DNA from 2 places in the Brevibacillus sp. BD137 genome. Region 2 is predicted to be linked to the other one. Evidence: riboswitches for the same ligand, from Rfam matches in the RefSeq annotation. Region 2 holds a riboswitch; the other holds the start of a gene.
The links. Region 2 has a riboswitch for S-adenosylmethionine ahead of ODZ53_RS23635 (pyridoxal phosphate-dependent aminotransferase). Riboswitches for the same ligand answer to the same signal wherever they lie in the genome.
Positions count from the first base shown of each region.

Region 1: another riboswitch for S-adenosylmethionine. It lies ahead of ODZ53_RS19740 (sugar ABC transporter substrate-binding protein); the one in region 2 lies ahead of ODZ53_RS23635 (pyridoxal phosphate-dependent aminotransferase).

Region 1 is NZ_JAOTNO010000009.1:180,509-188,388, forward strand. Features, by position in the region: gene ODZ53_RS19720 (dimethylarginine dimethylaminohydrolase family protein) at 1-282, opposite strand, end outside; gene ODZ53_RS19725 (IclR family transcriptional regulator) at 473-1,216, shown strand; gene ODZ53_RS19730 (DUF421 domain-containing protein) at 1,305-2,024, shown strand; gene ODZ53_RS19735 (ATP-binding protein) at 2,071-3,324, opposite strand; SAM riboswitch class I at 3,527-3,646, shown strand; gene ODZ53_RS19740 (sugar ABC transporter substrate-binding protein) at 4,029-5,051, shown strand; gene ODZ53_RS19745 (sugar ABC transporter ATP-binding protein) at 5,145-6,635, shown strand; gene ODZ53_RS19750 (ABC transporter permease) at 6,637-7,635, shown strand.
Region 2 is NZ_JAOTNO010000013.1:147,366-155,245, forward strand. Features, by position in the region: gene ODZ53_RS23620 (methylated-DNA--[protein]-cysteine S-methyltransferase) at 1-120, opposite strand, end outside; gene moaC (cyclic pyranopterin monophosphate synthase MoaC) at 293-775, shown strand; gene ODZ53_RS23630 (MFS transporter) at 779-2,035, shown strand; SAM riboswitch class I at 2,096-2,210, shown strand; gene ODZ53_RS23635 (pyridoxal phosphate-dependent aminotransferase) at 2,293-3,474, shown strand; gene ODZ53_RS23640 (hypothetical protein) at 3,629-4,099, shown strand; gene ODZ53_RS23645 (aminotransferase-like domain-containing protein) at 4,296-5,504, shown strand; gene ODZ53_RS23650 (alpha/beta fold hydrolase) at 5,559-6,377, opposite strand; gene ODZ53_RS23655 (family 1 encapsulin nanocompartment shell protein) at 6,521-7,369, opposite strand; gene ODZ53_RS23660 (IMEF encapsulin system ferritin-like cargo protein) at 7,407-7,880, opposite strand, start outside.

The sequences.
Region 1 (7,880 bases), on a different contig from region 2:
GATTGCCCCTTTGGAAGTAAATTTCACCGGGTCGTGGGCGTAAATGGAATCCAGTCCGGTTTTATCGGATTGTGGCAAGTGCAGGACGTTTTCCACATGCTCGCGCAAAATCGATTCGAATTTGGCGTATTCATGCAGAGCACGGTCCCAGTCAGGGCGGTCTGTATAGTTGAAGGTTTTCCACGATTGATCGAGATGTTCTTGACTGATAAATGCTTGATGGGGATGCTTGATGATGACGGTTTTCATCTTCTTGACCATGGATTGGCTGCCTTGGAACATAGTTGCCTCCCTTTTTCCACATTGCAGAATATTATTCATATTTCGAAATGTTCACCATTAGTTTACACATTCTGATTTCTGACTGTCAATCTGCGATTCCTTTCGGGAGTTTTTTTGCGATTCACAAGATTAGAGCAAATGGTTTAACATAGTTTCATAGGTGAAGATAGATAGAAAAGGGGGGATGACCGTGATTCAATCGTTTGATCGAGCGATGGCGATTGCAACGGCACTTTCGTCGGATGAACATAGAAAATGGTGGACGATCAATGATTTAGCGAAGGAATGCCAGCTCCCGGTCAGTACCATTTATCGGCTGTTGTACACGTTGATGAAGCATGGACTGGTAGAGCAGGATGCTGCGACCAAGCAATATACGTTGGGGATTAAATGGATGGAGTTCGGCTTGCGGGTGCTTGATCGGATCGATTATCGGAAGGTGATCAAGCCGATGATCGAGGAGCTCGCCAGAGAAGTGAACGAAAGTGTTTATTTTAGTCAACCTAGCGGACTCGAATCCATTGTCGTCGAACGCGTAGACAGTCAGCACAATATCCGCATCTACGACCAGTTGGGCTTGCGGATTCCAATGCATATCGGTGCGGCCAATAAAGTCGTGCTGGCCCACATGCCTGTGGAAGAAGCCAGACAAACGGTCGTCCAACTCGTGGGTGAAGAGCAGGTGCCAGCTTTTATGGAGAAGCTCCAGGAGATCAGAGGTGCTGGTCATGCGGTCAGCTTTGCGGAGCGGACGGAAAACACGGCCTCTGTCGCAGCACCGGTGATCGACTACAATCAAAAGGTAATTGGGGCGTTAAGCATTGGAATTGTCACGTATGATTTGAAGGAGGAACGACTCCAGTATTTGATTGAACGGGTAAAGGATGTCGCTCTCAAAACCTCGCAACGGCTAGGCGGCCTGTCAAAGGCTTGACTGGCCTTTTTTATTTCGAAACAAATGGGTATTTTTGCATAATACCTTCCCAGAAATTGCATAGTAAAGCGTGAAGGGAGGGACAAACGTGGAAGGATTCGGAGAAACCATGATTGTCATCGGGCGCGTATGTACGATTATTCCTTTATTACTGATCATCACCTTATTCATGGGCAAGCGTTCGATTGGGGAGCTACCTGTTTTTGACTTTATCATCATTATTACTTTGGGCTCAGTGGCCGGAGCTGACATTGCAGAGCCAGATGTCCGGCATATTTCAATTGCAGTAGCGATTGTGACATTGGGGGTCTTGCAACGGGTCGTATCGCAGTTGTCCATTGTCTTTCGCTGGTTTGGCAGAATGGTAACATTTGAACCGACCGTCATTTTCCACAACGGGGCTTTTCACATCAAAAACTTGAAAAAAATCCGCTACTCGCTCGATAATGTCCTCCATATGCTTCGCGAAAAAGATATTTTTGACCTGGCAGAGATTGATTTGGCTATTATCGAGGCAAACGGTCGGTTGACTGTGCTCAAAAAAGTAGAACAGCAGGTCGTAACGAAACAAGACTTGGGCATCCACACTTCTTCAGCGGGAATGTCGCTGCCGGTCATTGTAGAAGGCAAGATTTATCCGGACGTGCTGTCATACCGGAAACGCGATGAGCAATGGCTTGCGCACGAATTGAAGAAAAAGGGGATCGCATCCGAACAAGTCTTTCTCGCGACGATCAATCGCCAAAATGAATTGCAGTTTTCCTTGAAAAACAAAAAAGAACCACAAGTACCCCCGTTGCATCATTAGCGATCGAATGGAAAAAGGCACAGTCCCTCTGCAAAATTGCATGAAGTCACTGTGCCTTATACGGGAGCATAATGGTGAACTTGGTTCCTACTCGTGGTTTACTTGATACATTGACCGTTCCGCCAATCGCATGAATGACATGATAGGAATACGTCAATCCAAGACCGGTCCCAGTTGTTTTCGTAGAAAAGTAAATCGTTCCGAGACGGCTAATCTGTCCTGCATCCATGCCGACGCCGTTATCCTTGATGACCAATAGGGCTTTGTTTCGCTCGATGAGCAAGTCCAGGGAGACTTTTCCGTCCGAAATATCCGAGCACGCCTCGATAGCATTTTTGATGAAATTCACCAACACTTGCTTGAACTCGTCTGGATTGGCCTTGATCGTCACAGGTCTCTCAAAATCTTGCAGCGTAAGCTCCACGTTATGCATATTGGCAAAGGGGAGCATCACCTCGCGGATGGCATGCAAATGCTCGCTAAGATTAATGATCTCATGTCGTTCCTTGAGCGGCTTGGAAATCGCAAGGTACTCGGTCAAAATGGCTTCTGTGCGTTGAACTTCATCGAGACTGATGCGAATGTATTGATCGACTTTTACTAAATTTTCCGGAGATTCCTGTATTAATTTCAAGAATCCTTTGACTGCTGTCAGCGGATTGCGAACCTCGTGTGCGAGCGATGCAGCAACATGGCTCATCGTCTGGATTTTTTCGTTTTGCGCGTGGCGGATAAACAGCTCCTTATCCGAAACGCATTTGCTGAAAAGCGACATTAATAACCAGAGGCCGAAAAAGTTTTGAATAGGAATCGCTATGGTGTAGTAAACGAGGTGTTGAGTTACATACGTGGGAAAAAAGTAATAAGTAGTCCCTAAAGCAACCGTAGAAAAAATCGCACTCGTCATAAAAAGATACAGTGTTTTCCGATAACTGGCTTTGTAGTGTCGATACAAAAAGAGTGACAACACAAAATTGACTGTAAGGATCAGCAAGGCAACCCATGTTCCTTCGCCACCAAGGTAGTACCGATAAACCAAGGATTCAATCAGAAGGAGCAAGGCAATCTCGATTCCGCCATAAACGAGTCCGAAAAATATGATGACATGTCGGATATCAAAAAACATGCCATTCGTGACACTCGGGGCGAAGGTCATCGCGAGAAACATGCAGGCTGAGCTGGTGATGGCAATAAAGGAACGGCTGTAGTTCCTCATTTTGTCACGGTAATAAATGTTGAAAAACACAAACGGGATAATGGCGAAAAACCATTGAAGAATAACTTCTTTTAATAGACTCATGTAGCATCCCCATCGCAAATATTTGCTAGGCTTGTATCAATCTACGATAATTCGACAAGACACAACAAAATCCCTCTTGATGTTACAGAAGAAACTGGAATATTTATCAAGAAAATTCTTTCGGTAAACCTAGTTGACAGATAGGTAATTGCCAGATTATATTCTGTATATACTTATACAAACGTTTTGAAAATAGAAACTACTCTTATCAAGAGAAGGCTGAGGGAATGGCCCTATGAAGCCCGGCAACCTAGCACGAGAGAATCCGTTCTTTCGAGCCAAGGTGCTAACTCCAACAGGTAGAATACCTGACAGATAAGAGGCGAGAATCTTGTCGATTTTTGTCCTCTTTCTCTGTGAAAGAGGATTTTTTGCGTAGCTGTCGTGGGGAAGAAGCGCATTTCCAGTCTACACTTCGGCCTCCGCCCCGCTGTGAGTGAAGACTGTCCGCTTCGGAAGAAATGTCGGGAGCGCTTCAAACGCAGAAGGTTCAGGAAGGATTTCATAAGTGAAGCTGAAATTCCCCGCCATTTATTCCGAAGCTGAGATGGGCTCCAGAGGCGCTTGGACTGGAAATGCGCTTCTTCTACGAAGTTTTATTCCTTTTTGAAAGTGAAATCAAAAGAAGCTTCAATCGATTGAGGGGAAACAAAAAAATTTCATCTTGTTATCTGTTTTAAAAAGAAAAAAGGGGGAAAATCTCAATGAAAAAGAAACTCGGTCTGATCACATCACTTGTTTTAGCAGCATCTGTTCTCGTGACGGCATGCGGCAGTGGGGCAACAACGGGAACCGGCAGCACAAACGGCGGTGCCTCGGGAGAGAAGGCAAAGAGAATCGCACTGATCATGCGCCAAAACGTAGGGACGTTCTCCGCTCAATATATCAATGGCGTGAAGACAGAGGTGGAGAAAAACGGCGGCGAGTTGACCGTATTCAACGCAGATACCGATCTGGCAAAAATGGCGTCCAACCTCGATGCGGCTGTGAACCAAAGGTTTGATGGCATTCTGATCGATCATGGTACGGCAGAAGCGTTGCAGCAGGGCACGCAAAAGGCCGTGGATAAAAAAATCCCGGTTGTCCTGTTTGATACAGACATCAACATTCCGGGTGTGCCAGTTGTGGCGCAGGATGACAACAAGTTGGCTGAGCTGAGCCTGGAGAAGCTGGCGGCAGATACAAACGGCAAAGGCAACATCGTAAAAGTTTGGGTAGCTGGCTTTGCGCCCATGGAAAAACGCCAAGTGACGTATGAAGCTTTCCAGAAGAAATACCCGGACTTGAAAGAAATTGCGGCATTCGGTTCTGCTACCAACAATACAGCACTCGATACACAAACGCAGATGGAAGCGATCTTGAAAAAGTATCCGAACAAAGGCGACATCACAGCGGTATGGGCGGCTTGGGATGAATTTGCCAAAGGGGCGACACGTGCCATCCAACAAGCAGGCCGTACGGAAATCAAAGTATACTCCATCGATTTGAGCGATGAGGATTTGCAAATGATCCAGGCAGAAAACTCTCCGTGGGCAGCGACGGCAGCGGTAGACCCATCCAATATCGGGCGCATTCATGCCCAAACCGTGTTCCAAAAAATCAAAGGCGAGCAAGTGCCAGACAACGTGAAGCTGAACCCAGTACTGGTGAAACAAGAAGACCTGCCGAAGGATAAAAAAGTAACGATGGGCGACCTGTCCCAATACGTACAAGAGTGGGGCAAGTAAGAACCAAAATGGCTTTTCCCGTTGAGCTGTATCCGTCAACGGGATTTTTCCTTATAGCGGTGGGAACACGCAGGTTAACAGGAGGTGTGAAAAATGTCCACATTGCAGATGAAAGGGATGGCGAAGCAGTTTTCTGGGGTTCCTGCCCTGCGATCCGTCGATTTTGAGGTGCGCGCAGGAGAGGTTCACGCACTGCTCGGAGCGAATGGTGCGGGAAAGAGTACCCTGATGAAAATTCTCACGGGAGCCTATCAGGCAGATGGCGGTACGATCACCATCGATGGACAGGCCGTGTCGATTCAATCTCCGCAGGACGCCAAAGCACAGGGCATTCAATGTGTATATCAGGAAGTGGACACCGCCTTGATCCCGAATTTGAGTGTCGCCGAAAACATATTGGCGGACCAGCTCGTCCAGGCGAAAACCAAGGGACTGATCAACTGGCAGAGCTTGTACAACGAAACGGAGCAGATTTTAAACAACTTCGGCTTTTCCATTCCGGTGAGGATGCTCGTCGAAGAATGTACGCTGTCGGAAAAGCAATTGATTTTGATTGCACGGGCGACCGTTCAAAAGGCAAAGTATGTCATTTTCGATGAACCGACAGCGCCGTTGAGCACGAAGGAGAGCGAGCGGCTGTTTCAAATTATTGCGCAGTTGAAAAAAGCTGGAGTCGGGATCATTTATATCTCCCATCGCCTGCCGGAAATCTTTGAAATCTGTGATCAGATCACCATCATGCGCGATGGACAGCATGTCGTAACCACAGAGACGGCGAAGACCAACATGGACGAAGTGATCGCGAACATGCTGGGCAAAAGCTTTGACGAGGAGTTCCCGAAGCTTGCAGTGCCGATTGGCGAAACGATTTTTGAGGCAGCAGGTGTGACTGGCGGCAAGGTACACGGAGTCGACTTGCAGGTTCGCGAGGGAGAAATCGTAGGTGTCGTCGGTCTAGTCGGGGCAGGGAAGACTGAGCTCGCCCGATTGCTCTTCGGTGCAGATGAGGAAAAGGCTGGAGCCATTCAATTGCATGGAAAACGTATCCAACTGCGCTCGCCAAAAGACGCCGTCGATGCCGGAATCGTACTCGTCCCGGAGGAGAGGCGCAAAGAAGGGATTTTCGTAGAAGAGTCCGTGCAGAACAACCTGTCTGTCTCCTCGTTGAAAAAGAAGTCCTGGCTCGGTTTTATCAAAAGAGGGGCGGAAGCGGCTAACGCAAAAGAGCTGGTGCAGCGCCTTGGTGTAAAAACAGCCGACATCAAGCAGCTGGTCGGTTTTCTCAGCGGCGGAAACCAGCAAAAAGTCGCGATCGGCAAATGGCTGGATACAAACGCTCACCTCCTTATGTTTGACGAGCCGACAAAAGGAGTGGATATCGGGGCGAAAAGCGATATTTACCGCCTGATTGGAAATCTTGCCGAGCAGAAAAAGGGCGTCCTGTATTTCTCCTGTGAGTTTCAGGAGGTCATCGGGATCGCAGACCGGATTCTCGTCATGTTCGAGGGCAAGATCGTGAAGGAATTGAGTCGCGGGGAAGCAACACAAGAGCTGATTATGTACTACGCAAGCGGAGGTGAGTAACGTGGCAAATAAAAAGTTTAGCTTGTTTGATTTTGTTTACAAATACGGAACGGCTGCAGTCATCGTCATTGTCATGTTGTTATTCAGTCTGACCAACCCGTATTTCTTCACGTACGACAACCTGACGGACATTCTTCGCTCCATCTCGATTGTGACATTTGTCGCGATAGGCGTTACGTTCTCGCTGATTGTCGGAGGCTTTGATTTGTCTGTAGGATCGACGGTTTCATTGACCACGGTCGTTTCTGCTTCGATGATGGTTTGGTACGAACAAGGAGTCTTCACGACTTTGGTTGTTCCGATTGTACTCAGCTTGCTCGTCGGGCTGGTCAACGCTTTCCTGGTCGTAAAAATCCGCATTCCTGATTTGCTGGCTACTCTGGCGATGCTCTACATCGTCAACGGCATTCATATGACGTATTCCCAAGGCTACTCGATCTACGCAAACATGCCGATGCAGGACGGCTCGCAGGCTCCAGGAAAATTCCAGGAATGGTTTCTGTGGCTGGGCCAAGGAGAAATTCTCTCCGTTCCTGTTCCGGTTATCCTGACGTTTTTACTTGTCGCGATTACGCATGTGTACTTGACCTATACGAGACAGGGGCGGATGCTGTACATGACAGGTGGTAATTTGGAAGCAGCTCGTCTGTCGGGGATTCCTGTGAATCGCTATCGTACCTTGGCTTATGTGCTTTCTGCTCTTTTTGCAGGCTTGGGTGGGATGCTCTTGGCAGCGCGGATCGGTACCGGGCAGGTGAGTAGCGGCGGCTCCATGCTGATGGATGCAGTAGCAGCTGCTTTTGTAGGCTTCTCCGTTTTTGGAGCAGGGAAGCCAAATGTGTTCGGTACATTTGTGGGAGCCATCCTGATCGGGGTGCTGCTCAACGGCATGACGATGCTCAATCTGCCGTATTACGCGTACGATATTATCAAGGGGACGGTTTTGGCGCTTGCACTGGCTGTGACCTATTATCAACTGCGGAGAAAACGAAACGCTTAGAATCGTAACGTTCTTCTCATCTTCCTATTATTCCCTTCTCTTTTTTGAAGCTTAGTATTGGTCTTACGCAAGTGAGACAAATGCGAAAGCAATTTCAAATAAAGAGAAGGGATGTTGTTTTTATCGGCTTACATCGGCACGTACAGAGCGGTATAAATATGTGGACGCTATAACAAATCAGCAGGGTCGATGACTTCACGCCCGAACGTAACGCACAGTTGAAACTGCAGATACTCTTTCCCGTA
Region 2 (7,880 bases):
AAAAGGCTGGTTGACTGAGCCGACATAACAAAGCCCGGCAGCCGTTGCAGCCAAATAAATGCTCCAATCCCCATGTCTCAGTATTGACCAACGTACCGTCTGATCCTTCTTCGTTTCCATTTCCATACGCCTCCTTTAAGCTGTGTACGCACAGTATACCTCCCTCACTTCTTCTTCGTACGTTTTTAGGAGTGGATGAGCAAGATAACGAAACTACGCCATCTACATTCCCATTGCTTTTATCCAGCGGCGGGAGTAAGGTAGGAGAAGATAGAGGAGGAACGATACTCGTATGACTGATCAATTAACACATTTTAATGAACAAAATCGAGCTCGGATGGTAGACGTGTCCGAGAAGGACGTCACAAAACGGGTGGCTGTAGCCGAGAGCCAAATCAGCATGAAACCCGAAACCCTCGCTCGAATCCGCGAAGGTCGAATCGAAAAGGGCGATGTACTCGCCGTAGCGCAGGTAGCAGGTGTCATGGCTGCCAAAAAAACGTGGGAAATCATCCCGATGTGTCATCCGCTGCCATTGACTGGCATCGACATACAATTTGCTTTTGAGGACGAAACGACGCTTGCGATTACAGGAACCGTGAAGACGACAGGGAAAACAGGCGTCGAGATGGAGGCATTGACCGCTGTAAGCGTAGCGGCTTTGACGGTGTATGACATGTGCAAAGCCATGGATAAAGAAATGATAATCGGTCCGACCAGTCTGCAATCCAAAACAGGCGGAAAAAGCGGCGATTTCCATCGGGGAGAGAAGTAAGCCATGAGGCAAAAGTGGGAATCTTATCCGAGCAGCATTCGTTTATTGGCGATTGCTGCCGTCATTTTTTCTACCGGAATGGCATGTATTTGGCCGCTGGTCACGATCTATATTCACAACCATCTCGGAAAGCCGCTGACTGTAGCCGGCTTCTTGTTGCTTTTAAACCAAGGCGCATTCTTGATCGGGAGTATAGTCGGCGGGATGCTGTTTGACCGCTGGGGCAAAATGCGCACCATCATTGTCGGTTCCATCGGCGTTATCCTAATTTCGCTCGGATTAGGTGTTACGGAGGATTTTACGATTTATGTTGTGTTGCTTCTGTTGAATGGACTGTTTTATGGATTACTTTCTCCTGTGATGAATGCATTGGCCGTAGTTTTGTGGCCGGACGGAGGACGTAAAGGAATCAATTTGATCTATGTCACCCTCAATGTGGGGGTAGCTGCCGGTTCTGCGTTGGGCGGCTTCTTGGCAAGTGTGTCATTTGCCTGGACGTTTTTCGGTAATGCTATTTCACAAGTGATCGTCCTCGCCATGTTCATGCTCATTTTGCCGCGTCAGTTAAAAATGGTGGAACAACAATGCCAAAACTCGACGACTGGACAAAGCATGCCTGAGCAAGCAACTGATGATGTGCTGCGACAACCACAGCAAGAGCCAAAGGTGGTATGGGGAGCATTACTGCTATTATGCGGGGGGCTATTAATTAGCTGGATTGTCTATGTACAATGGACAACGGTGCTGTCAACCTATATGCAATCCTTGGGCATTTCCCTCCGTCAATACAGTCTGTTGTGGACGCTGAACGGCGGCTTGATCTTGTTTGGTCAGCCATTGATTGCGTGGGTCATTCGACGTTTTGCCCGAACGCTAAAAGCCCAAATGCTCTTGGGCGCCTATATTTTTGCCTTGTCGATGTTGATTTTGTCGCAATCAACGGCTTATGCAGGCTTTGTAGCGGGTATGTTCATCATGACGCTGGGCGAAATGCTGGTGTGGCCAGCGGTGCCGGCAGTTGCTGCACAGTTTACGCCAGCGGGACGAGAAGGCTTCATTCAAGGGCTGATTGCAGGGACTGGATCAGCTGGGCGGATGCTCGGACCACTGCTCGGGGCCTTCATTTTCCAATCGATTCACGCGCAGGGACTATTGTTCGTGATGGCAGGCTTGTGTCTGTTGTCTGTGGCATTCTTTGCCTTCCACACCTCTTTTCACAAAAGAAGGCATCACGTGCCGGTACAGAATCAAGCATCTTGACACGGTTTACGTGCTCAAGTAGTATGGTATAGACGAAAAAACAGTATATTCCGTGTGTTTGACTTATTCAGAGAGGTGGAGGGACTGGCCCTATGAAGCCCGGCAGCGGATCTGTGCCATGTGATGGACAGATGCTGTGCCAATTCCAGCAGGATTTTTTCCTGACAGATAAGGACGTGACCAAGCTGATCTCCCCCTTTTTCTGTATGGAAAAAGGGGGTTTTACTGTATTGGCCCAAGAAAGGAATGGAAGAAAGATGCGCATTCAACCCGCCGATATGATTGATCGACTCCCTACCCAGTTTTTTGCGACCCTGGTGGCAAAAGTAAACAAGGTCATTGCGCAAGGCCATGACGTCATTAACCTGGGGCAGGGCAATCCCGATTTGCCGACACCGCCGCATATTATTGAAGAATTACAGGCGCAAGCGGCACAACCACTCCATCACAAATATCCGCCTTTTCAGGGACGCGTGGAACTGAAGCAGGCAGTAGCTCATTGGTATAAGCAAGAATTTGATGTGGACCTCGATCCGGAGGAAGAAGTAGCGATTTTGTTCGGCAGTAAAACCGGACTCGTAGAGATTTGCCAAGTACTCATGAATGCAGGCGATGTTGCACTGGTTCCAGACCCAGGCTATCCGGATTATTGGTCGGGGGTTGCAGTCGTAGGCGGACGGATGGTCATGATGCCGTTGAAGGCGGAAAATGACTTCTTGCCAGACTACAGCCAGCTGTCCCAAGCTGATTTGGATCGAGCGAAACTGATGTTTCTCAACTATCCGAACAATCCGACAGCAGTCAACGCACCACTCGAGTTCTATGAGGAAACCATTCGTTTTGCCCGAAAACATGAAATCGTCGTCTGCCACGACTTCGCCTACGGGGCGATCAGCTATGACGGGAAAAAGCCGGTAAGCTTCATGCAGGTTCCGGGTGCAAAAGAAGTGGGTGTAGAATTTTATACCTTGTCCAAAACGTACAACATGGCAGGCTGGCGAGTAGGTGCCATGGTAGGTAATCGCGAGCTAGTTCGTCTGATTAACCTCATTCAGGACCATTACTTCGTCAGTCTGTTCGGTGCAGTACAGATGGCGGCAGCCAAAGCGATGACGGATTCGCAGCAGTGCGTCCGCGATCTCGTCGCTGTCTACGAAAGCCGCCGCAATGCCTTGTACTCCAATCTGCATCGGATTGGCTGGCAGGCTCCGCCATCTCAAGGTTCGTTTTTTGCTTGGCTTCCTGTTCCAAGTGGCTTCACATCTGAGGAGTTCTCTGACCTGCTTTTGGAAAAAGCGCATGTCGTCGTAGCGCCAGGAAATGGCTTTGGCCCGACAGGTGAGGGCTATGTGAGAGCGGCTTTGTTATCCAATGAAGAGCGTCTCGCGGAAGCGGTTCAGCGGATTGAGCGGTTAGGGTTATTTACGAAAACAAAATAAAAGCGAGGCAAATTGGCCACACTACCATACAAATGGAGTGTGGCTTTTTTCTTCTAGAATAAAAATCATTCTCATTATTGACAGATAATGATTTTCATTATACGATGTCATTGTTGTTAATGATAATTAGTCTCAGCGAGAGCGGGAGGGTACCATGCGCTATCAGATTAACGGTTACACGGATATGTATACGGTGATCGCCAACGAGCGAAAAATCGGCGGAGCCATTGAAGCAGGCCAGATTCGCTTGCGGACGGGAGAAGTTTACGCCAATGCTGTTCTCACTCGTTTGGAAATGTCAGGTGCGCATTTTTGCTCGATCGGATTTGTTACGGAAGAAGGCAAACGGCTGATTGTCCATGTGAATGATATCAGCATGATCGCTGATGCTCGTCACGTCAACGTATGTGAGCTGACGAACGAATGCATGAGAGTAGAGAAGTCAGCAGAGAGACTGAAGCGATTGAAGCGACTCTGTGAGCTGAATGAAGGTAGCTGTACGCCGACCTTCCAGGAAGAGGCATTGCTATTGGCAAGCGATATCGGTATGGAAGAAGCGTCCAATCATGTCGACCTCTCTTTCCTTCCACAAACAGAGAAACCACGTGTGTTCCGTATTGCTTAGCGAAAATAAAGCCGATACATATGAACCCCTTTTCGTTTCATACGAAGAGGGGTTTTTTGCATGCAGTGTGTGAAGACTATTGGTTGAACAACCGCTCGACATAGTCAAAACCTATCTGCTCATAGCTAGCAAAGATTGGACTTACGCTGTTGACAGTGATAAAACAAGGATAAGCAAAATCAAGGGGGAACGGAACATGGAGTACTCATTTTCAAAATCTGTCGAAGCACTATCCTCCTCGGCTGTCCGGGAAATCTTGAAGCTGACCCAAGGCAATCAAGTGCTCTCGCTCGCAGGTGGACTGCCAGCAGAGGATTCTTTTCCAATCGCAGAGATGCGCGAAGCGTTTAACCGCGCATTTGAAAAAGGAGCAAAAGCTCTTCAGTACGGATTGACTGATGGATACCTGCCGCTTCGTGAGTGGATTGCATCCCGCATGAAGCAAAAGCATATGAACGTCGGTGCAGATAATATGATCATCACTACGGGCTCTCAGCAAGCAGTTGACTTGTTGTGCCGTGTATATTTAGACGAAGGCGATGTCGTTCTCGTCGAAAACCCTACTTATTTGGCAGCGGTTCAATTGTTCCAATTCCGGGGAATCAAAGCGATTCCGGTAGACGGTGATGCCAATGGGATGGATTTGGACGATCTGGCGAAAAAAATTGCCCAATATCGCCCGAAAATGGTATACGTCATTCCTACCTTTGCCAATCCGACAGGAAAGGTATGGAGCCTTGAGCGCCGTCTTGGCTTGCTTCGTCAATGCAAGGCGCAAAACATTCTCATCCTGGAAGACGATCCATATGGAGAGATCCAATTTGATGGGGAAGCTCCGTACCGTTCCATTTTCTCACTGGATGAGCATCCGACCGATTGCTGTGTGGTGTACACCAGTACCTTTTCCAAAATTGTCGCACCAGGCTTGCGTACCGGATGGGCCATCGGAGATACACGCGTGATTCAAATGATGGTGAAGGCGAAGCAAGCAGTTGATTTGCAGTCGAGCACAATCGACCAGTACGCTCTGTATGAACTGCTGTCCCGCTTTGATCTGGAGCGTCATATTGAGAAAATCCGCGAGTCCTACAAGGCGCGCATGGAATGGATGCATGAGCTCTTGGTTGCGCAAAACTGGGAGGGCGTACAGTGGGAAAAACCAAGAGGCGGGATGTTCCTCTGGGTGAATCTGCCTGAACACTTCGATGCAGAGAAGCTGCTGGCCCAATCCGTAAAGGAAGGCGTGGCATTCGTGCCAGGGAAGCCGTTTTATGCAGCCGAGCCGCATCTCAATACGATGCGCTTGAACTATACGCTCTTGAATCGGGAAGACACGGAGCTTGCGATTTCACGACTGGGCAAGGCATTTCACGCCTACAGCGAATCACTGGTGACAAATGTTTAATAGAAGCAAAAAGACAACCATTCTCAAGGGCCTGGTTGTCTTTTTTATGCATGTTTACAGGGCTTGCTCTCTTTGTGCCCGATCCAGCCATTCATTTACAAGCTCTGTAAAAAGAAGCGGCTGCTCGATCTGCAAATTGTGACCTGCACAATCGAGAGCGGCAAAAGAAGAGCGGGGATAGGCTTCGATGATATCCCAAATATCGCGATAACCGACAGACTGGTCTTGTTTCCCCACAACAAATAGACTCGGATGGGGGAAGGGGGCCGTATCTAATGGGAAGGAGACGCCATACGCTTGTCTAATTTTCATGAGAAAAGCAGGGTCAGAAAGCATGTAGCCGTCGATAATCTCTTTTTTATAGCGATTCCACGTATAATCGGTAGCGACTACCGCCATCGACTCAAACTCCGCACGTTCCGTCTCACTCAACTGCTCCCAGAGGGAAGGCTCCCCTACTAGGACCGGTTTATCCGGCAATGTGCGTTTTTCTTTGTCAGGAATGATATTTGGGCAGATGAAAAGGGCACCCTTTACTTGTTCCCGACGCTTCTCGATAACTGCTCGTGTAAGATATCCGCCGTATGATTCACCTGCAATGAAAAAGGGCTCACCTGGAATGAGTTGATCGATGAACGCGAGCACAACCTCGAGAATATCGTCCGTGGTGTGGATATGTTCGTAGTTTTCCGTTTGTCCCATTCCTGGCAGGTCTATGTAAAGCCGTCGGTACCCCGGACGATTCTCAAAAATCGGTTCCAGACAACCAGTCATGCAGCGGTGATCAAGTGAAAAGCCGTGAATCATCACGACAGGAAAACCGCTTCCGATCTCCTCATAATAAAGGTTGACGCCATTGACCTCGCATCTCATAAAAAGCCCCCCAACGACATTTGTGTCAGACTGTTTGGAAAATTTGGAACGTACGTTCTTATTATAAGCAATCTGCTACATATTTCAAGGATAAAAAAACACACCCACAACGAGAATCGTCACTGGGTGTGTCAAAGAGCTTCCTATTCTTCTGTTTCTTCCAAGGTGCAAATGGCGCTTGGACGCTTGATACGCAATACAACGCACTCATAGACACGGAACAGACTGTTCATTTGTTCGTCTCCAAGAAATGCGGAGTCGAAGTCTTCCGCAATCGCCAGATCGAGATTGTGGCGGCCAGTGGCTACCAATACGCCGGAACGGCCTTTAATGGTAGGGGATTGGAAGACACCATCTGTAACGAGATTGCGAACGTGCTCGATCTCAAGCACGTTGGTGCCTTTGTGCACGCGATGCAAGAGAGAGTAGAGCTCAGGAGAAACAACCAGTGCATACGGACCGCTATGGCCCATTTTCAACAGCTTGTTGCGTGCTTCCACGATGTCGGCAAATGCATTGCCAGATTCCATCCAATCGCTCTTTAGATGAGTCAGGCGTCCTTTTACGTTCATCAGACCAGGAAGGTCGAATTCCGCAGCACCGTTGAAGATCAAATCGTCTTCCATCAGTGCACCACCAGCAGCTGCGTTGGCAGCCGCGCTCATGTCCAAAGGCATGCCCAGTGTGCGTGCTTGGGCAACGTCGCGCCAGTAGAGCATGAAATCCTTGTACAGGATCGGAATCGTCATGCTGACACGGCGGCTAGGCTGTGTCATTTCCAGTGATTCTCCGCGCAGGGAGAGACCACCAAAACGGGATTCCTCATATACATCGTTGGTAATGGTTTGGATACCTTCACCCAATGGTCCATAAATATCGATAAAACGACGTCCCACTAGCTGACGGCGAGCCATGTCAACAACAGTTGCGTCCAGTTGATTCCATTCTTCCGTCGTCAAGGGAGAGTCTGGGTATTTACGAAGCTTGTCCATAGTGTAACCTCCATGTCATTTCAGGATTTCCGATTCTTTACATTCCTTTCAAGCTGCCAACTGTCAGTCCTTTTTTACCGGAAACGGCAGGGGCGGAATGCTTGATCACGGAAGCAACACCGTGAGGAGCGGAAGCCGAGGCTTTCAAATGATCTACCTGGTGAATGTCGTGCCCCTCATCGTGATCAGTGAGATCAGGATGAGCCGCATCAGAGAATCGTTGGCTCATGTTCGCCATGATCTCTTTGACTGTCAAATAGTCTGTATGCGTCTTTTCACGCATGCCATCCAGGAGCTGACGTGTTTCGTTATCCTTGAATTCGTACAAAGAGAGCTCCAGATGCTCGCGGAAATTGTGCAGTCCAAAACGTTCCAGATTCACATCGGACAGCATTTGCGAGAGGTCCCGATCACTTAGCTGATCCAGGCTTTTTCCTGCTGACAGCTTCTCCAGGTAGGGAACCAATTCCTGCAAGCGACCCATGCGCTGTTCTTCTTCTTCCAAAATGTG